Regions from separate parts of the Geobacillus sp. CAMR5420 genome, predicted to be linked through region 2. Evidence: riboswitches for the same ligand, from Rfam matches in the RefSeq annotation. Region 2 holds a riboswitch; the other holds the start of a gene.

Region 1 (3,810 bases), on a different contig from region 2:
AAAAAGGCGAAATTGACGTCGCTGAGTTCCCGACTGACCAATATTTGAACGCGAAAGGGACGAAAAACATTCAGTTTATCGGTAGAGTGGATTTGGCGTACAACTATATCGGCTTTAAACTCGGCCATTGGGATGCGAAAAAGCAGGAAAACGTAATGGACAATCCGAAATTCCAAAACAAAAAACTGCGCCAAGCGATGGCGTATGCCATCAACAACCAAGAGGTGGCTGACCGCCTGTATCATGGCTTGCGCTTCCCGGCGAACACGCTCATTCCGCCGTCGTTCCCGGGCTATCATGACAGCTCCATCAAAGGATATACGTACAATCCGGAAAAAGCGAAACAATTGCTGGATGAAGCGGGATATAAAGATGTGGATGGCGATGGCCTCCGCGAAGATCCAAACGGCAAAAAATTCAAGATCAACTTCTTGGCGATGAGCGGTGGGGACATCGCTGAACCGCTGGCCAAATTTTATATGCAATGCTGGAAAGATGTGGGCCTCGATGTTCAGCTTGTAGACGGACGCTTGGCGGAGTTCAACTCCTTCTACGATATGGTCGAAAAAGACGATCCGAAAGTGGATGTCTACGCCGCCGCTTGGGGAACTGGAACGGACGTCGACCCGTACGGATTGTACGGCCGCAACGTCATGTTCAACTACTCGCGCTGGGTGAATGAGAAAAACGATGAACTGTTGGAAAAAGGCCATTCCGAACAGGCGTTTGACAAAGAATATCGTCGGAAAATTTACAGTGAATGGCAAAAGCTGATGAACGAAGAAGTGCCGGTCATCCCGACGTTGTATCGTTCGGCCATTTATGCCGTCAACAACCGCGTCGCCAACTTCACGGTCGATCCGGGCTCGAAACTGACGTGGAAAGATGTCGGCGTCACGTCCGAGCAACCGGAAGTCGAACAATGACGATTGTTGCCTTTGATGATGTATGATAAGATAGAAGATAAATTGCATACGTCTTATCAAGAGTGGGCGAGAGAACGGGCTTGATGACCCCACAGCAACCTGCCGCAGGCAAGGTGCTAACACCCGCAAAGCGGTTTCGCTTTGGATGATAAGAACGGCTCATGGCCCCTTTCGCATCATTCCGAGGCGAAGGGGGTTTTTGTCGATGGGAGGTGAAGGAGAAACAGTGGAGGAGGCGGTTTCGCTCCGCGCTTGCATGGCCGCTCATCTCCCTGCCGCAGCGTTCGCCGTTTGTGTCATGCGCTGTGTGCAGGCGGAGCTCATCCGGTTTGACCCTAAGGCGGCGGTGCATGTCGACCGTGGGGACGGATACGTTCATTTGTATGGGGAAGCGCAAGGAACAGCCTTTTCGTTGTTGTTGACCGACAGCGAGGCGGACGAATGGAAGGCGGACGGACCGTACGCCCTTGACCGCTACATATGGACAGAGCTTGGGAAAAAAGGGATTTTCCCGATGCAGATGACGCCGTATTTACAAGCAGTATGGTTAACTGAGTCATAGAAAGGAAGAGGGACGAATGGCAGTCAAAAAATTTGAACATGTCGGCATTCAAGTGAAAGACATCGAAGCATCGAAAGAGTTTTATCAAAATGTTGTCGGCTTAGAGCTGCTCGACGAAATGATTCATACGAACGGCACGATGAAATTGGCGTTTTTAGGGATTGGCGGCTCGATCATTGTCGAGCTGATCGAAGGATACAATCCGGATTTGCCGACGGAAGGAAAAGTGCACCATGTGGCGTTTACGGTGGAAGGCATTGAGCAGGAGAAAGAACGGCTTCAGTCGCTCGGTGTGCCGCTTGTGTGGGAAGAAATAACGACACTTCCGAACGGAGCAAAATATTTGTTCTTCCTCGGGCCCGACGGCGAATGGATCGAGTTTTACGAGCCTGCTCGATAAATGGCGTCACGCTAGGCGGCCAGCTGTTTGGGCCGCCTATGAATTTGCCGTCTGGCGATTGGCGCTTCGTTCCATTTTTCTTCGTATGGCCTTGCCTGCCGCTAGACAACAACCGTCCATGTAGGAGTCGTCGTCTTCTCGATTCAATGGTATACTAGAAAAAGAGAGGGGGAGGATGACGTGGAAGAAATGATCGTGCACGCGATTCAAGACGACTACCCTGATGAATTCGCCTGGTGCTACGGCTGCGGGCGTCTGAATGAACAAGGCCACCATTTTCGCACCGGGTGGCGGGGCGACAAAACGGTGACGGTGTATACGCCGCGTCCGGAACATACGGCGATTCCAGGGTTTGTGTACGGCGGGCTGATCGCCTCGCTCATTGATTGCCACGGCACCGGTTCAGCGGCGCTTGCCTTGCATCGGAAAAACGGCCATGAACCAGGGAGCGGGGAAACGCCGCCGCGCTTTGTCACTGCGTCGCTTCACGTCGATTTCGTCAAGCCGACGCCGCATGGAGTGCCGCTTGTCGCCGTCGGCACTGTGACGGAGATTCATCCGAAAAAATGGAAAGTGGACACCGAAGTGTTCGCCAACGGCGAACTGTGCGCCCGCGGGCAAGTCGTCGCCGTCGTAATGCCGAAAACGTTTGTCCGTGGGTAACAAGCAACAAAAGGCGCCGGAGAGCGGCTGTTTTTGACAGCGCTTTCTCCGGCGCTTGGCAACTGGTCGAAAACGGCTGCGCCTCACCTCGTTTCGCCATTGAGGACTGATGATGTCATGAAAAAGGCAACTCGACAACGCCTCTTCTCAAGTGGGGAAACCTTGTGAAATTGGTTCTCCTTTTTCAACAAAACCACCGATTTGGCGAACATCATCGTTTTTCACCGGTTTTCTCGGATTCCTCTGATCATCGCTTTCCATGCGTTTCAAAACAACAACAGCAGCTGCTGTTTGGCCTCGTCGAATCCAAGGAGAACGAGCATGCGCAAAAACGCCTTTTGGAGATCCATCACCTTCACGGTTTGTCCATGATCAGCACCGACGACGTGGCGCTCGCCACCTCTTTGCCGTTTTGCCGCACGATGGCGGTTACATAGGCGACGGTTTTCCCGAACTTTTCCACCCGCGCCTCGATTTCGGCTTCTCCAGCCGCCGCTGGGCGGTGAAACGTCGTCTGCAAGTTGATGGAGGCGTGCATTTGGTCATCGCGAAGCAAGGTCGTCACTGCATACGCCATGAGAATGTCCGCCGCCGCCCCGACGAACCCGCCCATAATCACCCCGTTGCCGTTGAGCAGCGATTCGCTGATTGTCCATACGCCTTTCGCATAGCCGTCTCGGGCTTCCGTCAGGCGGACGCCGAGCGTTTCGTCGCATGGGGGCGGCGCGCTTTGACCGGCGATGACAGCGTGCAAGTTGGTCATTGGCTTCATGTGGAACACCCTTTCTGTTGTCAATCATGTTTTTTTATTCGCCAAACGGCGGCGATTTCCTCTTTTCGCGTGCATGAGGAGGAGAACGGCAAAGCTGTGGCGAAAGAAACAAGCAGCTGATGATGGAAAGGAGATGGTCTCATGTATCAACCGCCAGACGCCGGCCGTTGGACGGGACGGATTGACAGCGTGAGCGATGAGCAGGCGTTTCGTCTTCATCAGCGCATTCGCTTGCTCGATTTGTCGCAGCCATTGGAGACGGTGGAACGAGCGGCGGCATTCATCGGGTTTGCGTGCGACGAAGGAGTGCGCCGCAACCAAGGCCGCCAAGGGGCGAAAGAGGCGCCGGCCGCCGTCAAAGCGGCGCTGGCCCGGCTGCCTTGGCATCTTCCGGAAGGGGTCGTTGTCTATGACGCAGGCGATGTCGTTTGCGTCGATGAACGGCTCGAACAAAGCCAGACTGAACTTGGGAAGGCGGTCGCCCGCC
Region 2 (5,979 bases):
TCGGCAACACCCTCGGTGAACAGGGAGACGGCGCCTTCAGCTTAACGGCTGTGATCGTCCTGCAAAACTGCGTCATCATCGTTATGCTCGCCGCCGTACTGGCGCGTTTGAACGGCCGATGAAGAGCGGAGAAACAGGTCGGCCGCGGCGCCCTCGGATTCAGAATCGTTTTAACCTTTGCTGCTTTCTTTTCGTTTAAGGGGAGCGGCTTTTTGGGGACAAAAAAGAAACGGAAGCGAAACGCTCCCGTTATTGATTGTTTTCCGCCGCTGGAATGACGGCGCCGTGGTATTTTTCTTTAATGAAATCTTGGATTTCTTTCGATTGCAGCACTTCGACAAGCGTTTTGATTTCTTTCCGGTTTTCATCGCCTTTGCGCACCGCAATAATGTTCACATACGGATTGTTTTTCGGCGACTCAACGGCGATCGGGTCTTTCGCCGGGTCCAAACCGGCGTCAAGCGCATAGTTGGCGTTGATCAGCACCGCATCGCCTTCGCCGTTTTTGTAAATTTGCGGCAGAAGCCCGGCGTCGACATCGGCCTTAAATTTTAAATGCTTTGGATTTTCGATGATGTCATTGACTGTCGCTTTCGTTTTATCGACGCCCGGTTTCAATTTAATGAGCCCTTTTTCTTGCAGCATCGATAAAATGCGGCCATGGTCGGCGACCGAGTTGCTCATGATGATCGTCGCGCCGTCCGGCAGTTCTTCAATGCTTTTGTATTTTTTCGAGTATAAGCCGATCGGCTCGATATGAATGCCGCCGGCGTTGACGAAATCATAGCCGTACTCTTTCTTTTGCGATTCCAAATACGGAATGTGTTGGAAATAGTTTGCGTCGATTTGCTTCTCAGCCAGCGCTTTGTTCGGCAAGATGTAATCTTGGAACGTAATGATCTCCAAGTCGATGCCTTTTTTCTTCAAAATCGGTTTCGCTTTTTCCAAAATTTCCGCATGCGGCACGTTCGACGCACCGACTTTCAACTTCACCAATTTGCCGTCTTTGCCGCCTTCCGCGCTGTCGTTATTGTTGCCGCCGCATGCCGCCAAAGCGAGCACGAGAATGGCGGCGAGCAACACACCCAACCATTTCTTCATCAGTTGTTTCCCCCTTTATCGTTTATCGATTTTCGAAGTGACAAAGTCACCGATCAGCTGAATGATAAATACAATGACCAACACCAATACGGTTGCGACAAATGTCACATCGTTATGGTTGCGCTGGAACCCTTCCAAATACGCCAAGTTCCCAAGCCCGCCGGCGCCGATGGCTCCAGCCATCGCTGTATAGCTGACGAGCGACACCGCCGTCACCGTAATGCCGGAGACAAGCGCCGGCAATGACTCCGGCAGCAGCACTTTCCAAATGATCGTCCACGTTGAGGCGCCCATCGCTTGGGCTGCTTCGATGACGCCTTTATCAATTTCGCGAAGAGCGATTTCGACCATGCGGGCGTAAAACGGCGCGGCCCCAATGACCAAAGCCGGCAGCGCCGCATTGGCGCCAAGCATCGTCCCGACGAGCCATGTTGTAAACGGAATGAGCAAAATGATCAAAATAATAAACGGAATAGAGCGGAAAATGTTCACAAACGCCGCAACCACGGTATTGACAAACCGGTTTTCCCATAGGTTGCCCTTCGCTGTCAAAAATAGAAGCAAGCCAAGAACGATTCCGAGGACGAAAGTGGCCGCCACCGCCACTCCCGTCATATACAGCGTCTCGACCGTCGCCGCCCACACCGTCTCCCATTGCACGTTCGGCAGGAGGTTAGCGAGCATCGTGAATCACCTCCACCGCCACCTGCTGGCGTTGAATATAGTCAAGCGCCCGGTCGATTTCATCCCTCGCCCCGTCGAGGTGCACAAACAGCACCCCATAGGCGCCTTGATGGGTTTGCGAAATTTTCCCTTGCAAAATGTTGACATCGACGGCAAATTGCCGCACGACCTGGCTGATGAGCGGCTTTCCGGCTGCCGCGCCGACGAACGTCAGCTGCGCGATCAGCCCGCTCGGGTATTGGCCAAACAAATGGGAAATCGCCTCTTCCGTCTCCTCGGGCTCGATCAGCTGCTTGACGAACCGTTTCGTAATCGGCTGCTGCGGGTTGCGGAACACATGCAACACTTCGCCTTGCTCGACGATTCGGCCGCTTTCCATCACCGCAACGCGGTCGCAAATTTTGCGGATGACGTGCATTTCATGGGTGATCAGCACAATCGTCAGCCCGAGACGCTTGTTGATGTCAACGAGCAAGTCCAAAATCGCATCGGTCGTCTGCGGGTCCAACGCCGATGTCGCCTCGTCGCACAGCAAGACTTTCGGGTTGTTGGCGAGCGCCCGGGCGATGCCGACCCGCTGCTTTTGCCCGCCGCTCAGCTGCGACGGGTAGGCATCCTCGCGCCCGGAAAGGCCGACAAGCTCGATCAATTCATCCACCCGCTTGTTCCGCTCCTCTTTCGGGACGCCGGCAATTTCAAGCGGAAAGGCAATGTTTTCCCTGACTGTGCGAGACCAAAGCAAGTTGAAATGCTGGAAAATCATCCCGATTTCTTGGCGCGCCTTGCGCAGCTCCCGCCCTTTCACGCGCGTCATATCGCGCCCGGCGACGACCACCCGGCCGCTCGTCGGCTTCTCGAGCCCATTGAGCAAGCGGATGAGCGTACTTTTCCCAGCGCCGCTGTAGCCGATAATGCCGAAAATTTCTCCTTCGCGAATCTCAAGCGACACATTGTCGACGGCTGTGACCGAACCGTTGGCCGCTTGATAGATTTTCGTCACTTGTTCGAGTGTAATCATCGTTTCACCTTCCTCCCCAAGCGGCAGAGCGCAAAAAGAAAACCTTTCTGCCCGCAGAGAACAGAAAGGTATTGTGCACCATTCCGTCTCTTATCTCTCAAAGCAGGCCGCTTTGTGTGAATTGGCACCATTTCAGCACATGCGCTGACGGTTGCCGGGCTTCATTGGGCACATCCCTCCACCTCTCTTGATAAGAGCGCAACAATCGCCTATTCAATTGACTACGAATGTGATTGTATCATTGTCTGTCGAAGCGTGTCAACATCTTTTTTATCCGACGTCCCGATAAGGCTTAGCCAAATGGAGGAGCGACTCAAGCAGCAACAGATGACGAAAGCTTCCCGATACATGCACTTCGCGCAGCCGGACGAGCTGCTGCAGCTTCAGTTCGCCGTTCAGCAGGGACGCGAGCGCCTCTTTGGAACCGCGCACCGTCAATGTTTTCCGTTCATCGTTTTCCATCCCTCTAGCGGCTGATTCCTTGCCGATCAACAGCAAGGCGGTTTCGTCATCACTTTCAAACCGAACATACAGCTGCTCATCCGGCAAAATCGGCACCAAATGGCGCAACACTTGCATCCGTTCCACGAACTGCCCAACTAATTCACGCATTTCCATGGATATCCCCTCCCCATTTTTATTTTTTTCACTTCCACCTGAAGAGGAGAAATCCTTTACAAAAATCTCGACAACCCGTTGACGAACGAGCGCCGTTTTTGTCATTTCCCAAGAAATGTGTCAAACAGCGTCAAAAAAAGGCGAATCATCGGGACGGCAAGCAGGCTTGAATCACTTCGTACAAATACGGAACGGAATGAAAGGCATACCACTTGCCTGCGACCGTTCCGTCCCTAAAAAGAAGCAGGCAAGGAACGCTTTCAATTTTCCACGCAACGGCCTGCTCAGGGATATAGTTGATGTCCGTTTCGTAAAACGGCAGCGCCGGAAACAACTGCTCCACCACCGTGAGCATCCGCCGCGCCAGCTGGCACGTGCCGCACAGCGGGGTATACAAGTAAAGGGCCAGAAGCGGCTCGACTTCCACCACTCGCATGACATCGTTTCGGTCGATCGCTTTCACTCGCCTCTTCCCCTCATGAGCGATTCGATGCGGACGTCGAAACGAGCGCGCAACAGCACTTGCGCCAAGTGCCAAGGCGGAGCGGCCGCCACTTCGCGATACGCCCGGTCAATGTAAAGATGCTCCGCCTCTGGAAACATGCGGCGAAACTGCCGGCGCAATTTTTCTCCCGCCTCATCGGCATCGGCCAAGACGTATACATCGCATCCTTCCAGCTCATCGGCCAGCTCCTCAAGGCGCGCATCACTGATCGTGCCGTTTGTGCAGACGATGACGACTGGTTCGTTCAGCACCGCCGCCACTTTTTGCTTGTCTGATCGCCCTTCGACGATGATCACTTTTTCCACGCGTCGCATGTCCGACCCACCTAACTTCAAATGAGGATACTATTATTGTATGTCTTGCGCCGGCCAAATGTTGAAAATGAAAAGCAACGGCCATCCACCGTTGCCTTTCAACACCAGCCCGCTTCCCCGTCGCAATCGACATATTTTTGGTCCGGCTCAACGGTAGCGGTCACCTGTTTGTAAATTCTTCCGTTTTGTTCGGTATACCCCTTTTTCAACGGGACGGCCGCCGGAAGCGGAAGGCGCCCGATGAGCTCTCCTTCCTCGTACAACTCCAGCGAGCGGCCGTTCAGTTTGCCGATGATCCGGTCCGTGACATCTATGCGCGTCGTTTGCAGCGCCATCGCGAGCACCCCTTTTTTCAATCAAATTCCGGTATGTATAGAGTGCCCGAATCGAAGCGAAGATTGCAGGAACGTTTATCCTTCGTTGATCATCGCCTCGTATTGTTCCGCCGTCAACAAATTGTCGATTTCGCTCAAATCATTCGGTTTGACGACGATCATCCACGCTTTGTCATACGGCGATTCGTTCACGTACTCCGGATGGTCATTTAACGCCTCATTCACTTCAACGACCGTGCCGCTGATCGGCGCATACAATTCCGAGACCGTTTTCACCGATTCAACGCTGCCGAACGGCTCGTTCGCCGTAACCTCTGCGCCGACTTCCGGCAGCTCGACAAAGACGATGTCGCCAAGCTCTGATTGGGCGTAATCCGTAATGCCGATGCGCACGTTCTCTCCTTCCACGCGCACCCACTCATGCTCCTTTGTATAGCGAAGTTCTTTCGGCGTGTTCATCGTATCCCTCCATTGCGACAAAATGTATATTCCTTTTCATCATAACCGATTTTCCGCAAAAACTCACTGAATTCACCCGATTTTGCAAAAAATTTTTTATGTCCCCGCCGCGAAAAACGCCTCGTATTCTTGTTCGCGAAAGCCCACGACGACCCGCTCGCCGTCCGTCAAAATCGGCCGTTTGACCAACATCCCGTCCGAGGCGAGCCAATCGAGCATCTCGTCTTCCGATGCGCGGTCGAGCTTGTCCTTCAAGCCAAGCTCGCGGTATTTCATCCCGCTCGTGTTGAAAAATTTTTTGAGCGGCAGCCCGCTTTGACGGTGCAAACGGGCGAGCTGCTCTTTCGTCAGCGGCTCGTCGACCAAATGCACCGTTTGCACCTCAATGCCGTGTTCATCCAACCATTTTTTCGCCTTCCGGCACGTTCCGCATTTTGGATACCAATAGAGCGTGAGCGCCATCTTCACTCCTCCCTTTCATTTCCGCTGTGTGGCAAACAAATAAGAAGCACCAGGCAAACGCCTGGCACTTCCCATTATCACACAATATACCGTTCGGCTTCAATGAGCGCGGCGGCCGCTTCGCGTTTTTTCGCGATCACGTTGATCGGCGTATGGCGCGTCAGCCGTCGGAGAGCGGCGAGCATCATCCGCAGCGTGTCTCCTTGTTCGACGGCGACGAGCGTTTCTTTCGCATGGGCTTCAATTTCATTGAACGCCTCTTGGCAGAAAATTTGCGTGTACAGCAATTTTTGTTTGTTTTTCTCCTCACCGCTCGCCTGAATCGCTTTTTCCGTGCGCAAAAGCGCTGATTCCATCGCATAAATGTTCGAGACGATGTCGGCGATGTTGACGAGCACTTCTTGCTCTTCTTCAATGCGCTGGCCGTATTTTTGCGCCGCTAAACCGGCGACCATCAAGGCGATTTTTTTCGCGTTGCGCACC

What was found. A riboswitch is a leader RNA that binds a small molecule or an ion and turns the genes downstream of it on or off. The one in region 2 is predicted to bind S-adenosylmethionine.
Region 1: another riboswitch for S-adenosylmethionine. It lies ahead of DI44_RS09650 (hypothetical protein); the one in region 2 lies ahead of DI44_RS02020 (methionine ABC transporter ATP-binding protein).

Annotation. Positions count from the first base shown of each region.
Region 1 is NZ_JHUS01000030.1:73,251-77,060, forward strand. Features, by position in the region: gene opp4A (oligopeptide ABC transporter substrate-binding protein) at 1-926, shown strand, start outside; SAM riboswitch class I at 977-1,081, shown strand; gene DI44_RS09650 (hypothetical protein) at 1,132-1,488, shown strand; gene DI44_RS09645 (VOC family protein) at 1,505-1,888, shown strand; gene DI44_RS09640 (PaaI family thioesterase) at 2,069-2,551, shown strand; gene DI44_RS09635 (PaaI family thioesterase) at 2,907-3,323, opposite strand; gene hutG (formimidoylglutamase) at 3,465-3,810, shown strand, end outside.
Region 2 is NZ_JHUS01000063.1:48,090-54,068, forward strand. Features, by position in the region: gene DI44_RS02035 (hypothetical protein) at 1-122, shown strand, start outside; gene DI44_RS02030 (MetQ/NlpA family ABC transporter substrate-binding protein) at 250-1,101, opposite strand; gene DI44_RS02025 (methionine ABC transporter permease) at 1,117-1,785, opposite strand; gene DI44_RS02020 (methionine ABC transporter ATP-binding protein) at 1,775-2,803, opposite strand; SAM riboswitch class I at 2,891-3,000, opposite strand; gene DI44_RS02015 (hypothetical protein) at 3,074-3,421, opposite strand; gene DI44_RS02010 (thioredoxin family protein) at 3,567-3,884, opposite strand; gene DI44_RS02005 (toprim domain-containing protein) at 3,881-4,240, opposite strand; gene DI44_RS02000 (YusG family protein) at 4,339-4,575, opposite strand; gene gcvH (glycine cleavage system protein GcvH) at 4,651-5,034, opposite strand; gene DI44_RS01990 (arsenate reductase family protein) at 5,131-5,496, opposite strand; gene DI44_RS01985 (acyl-CoA dehydrogenase family protein) at 5,574-5,979, opposite strand, start outside.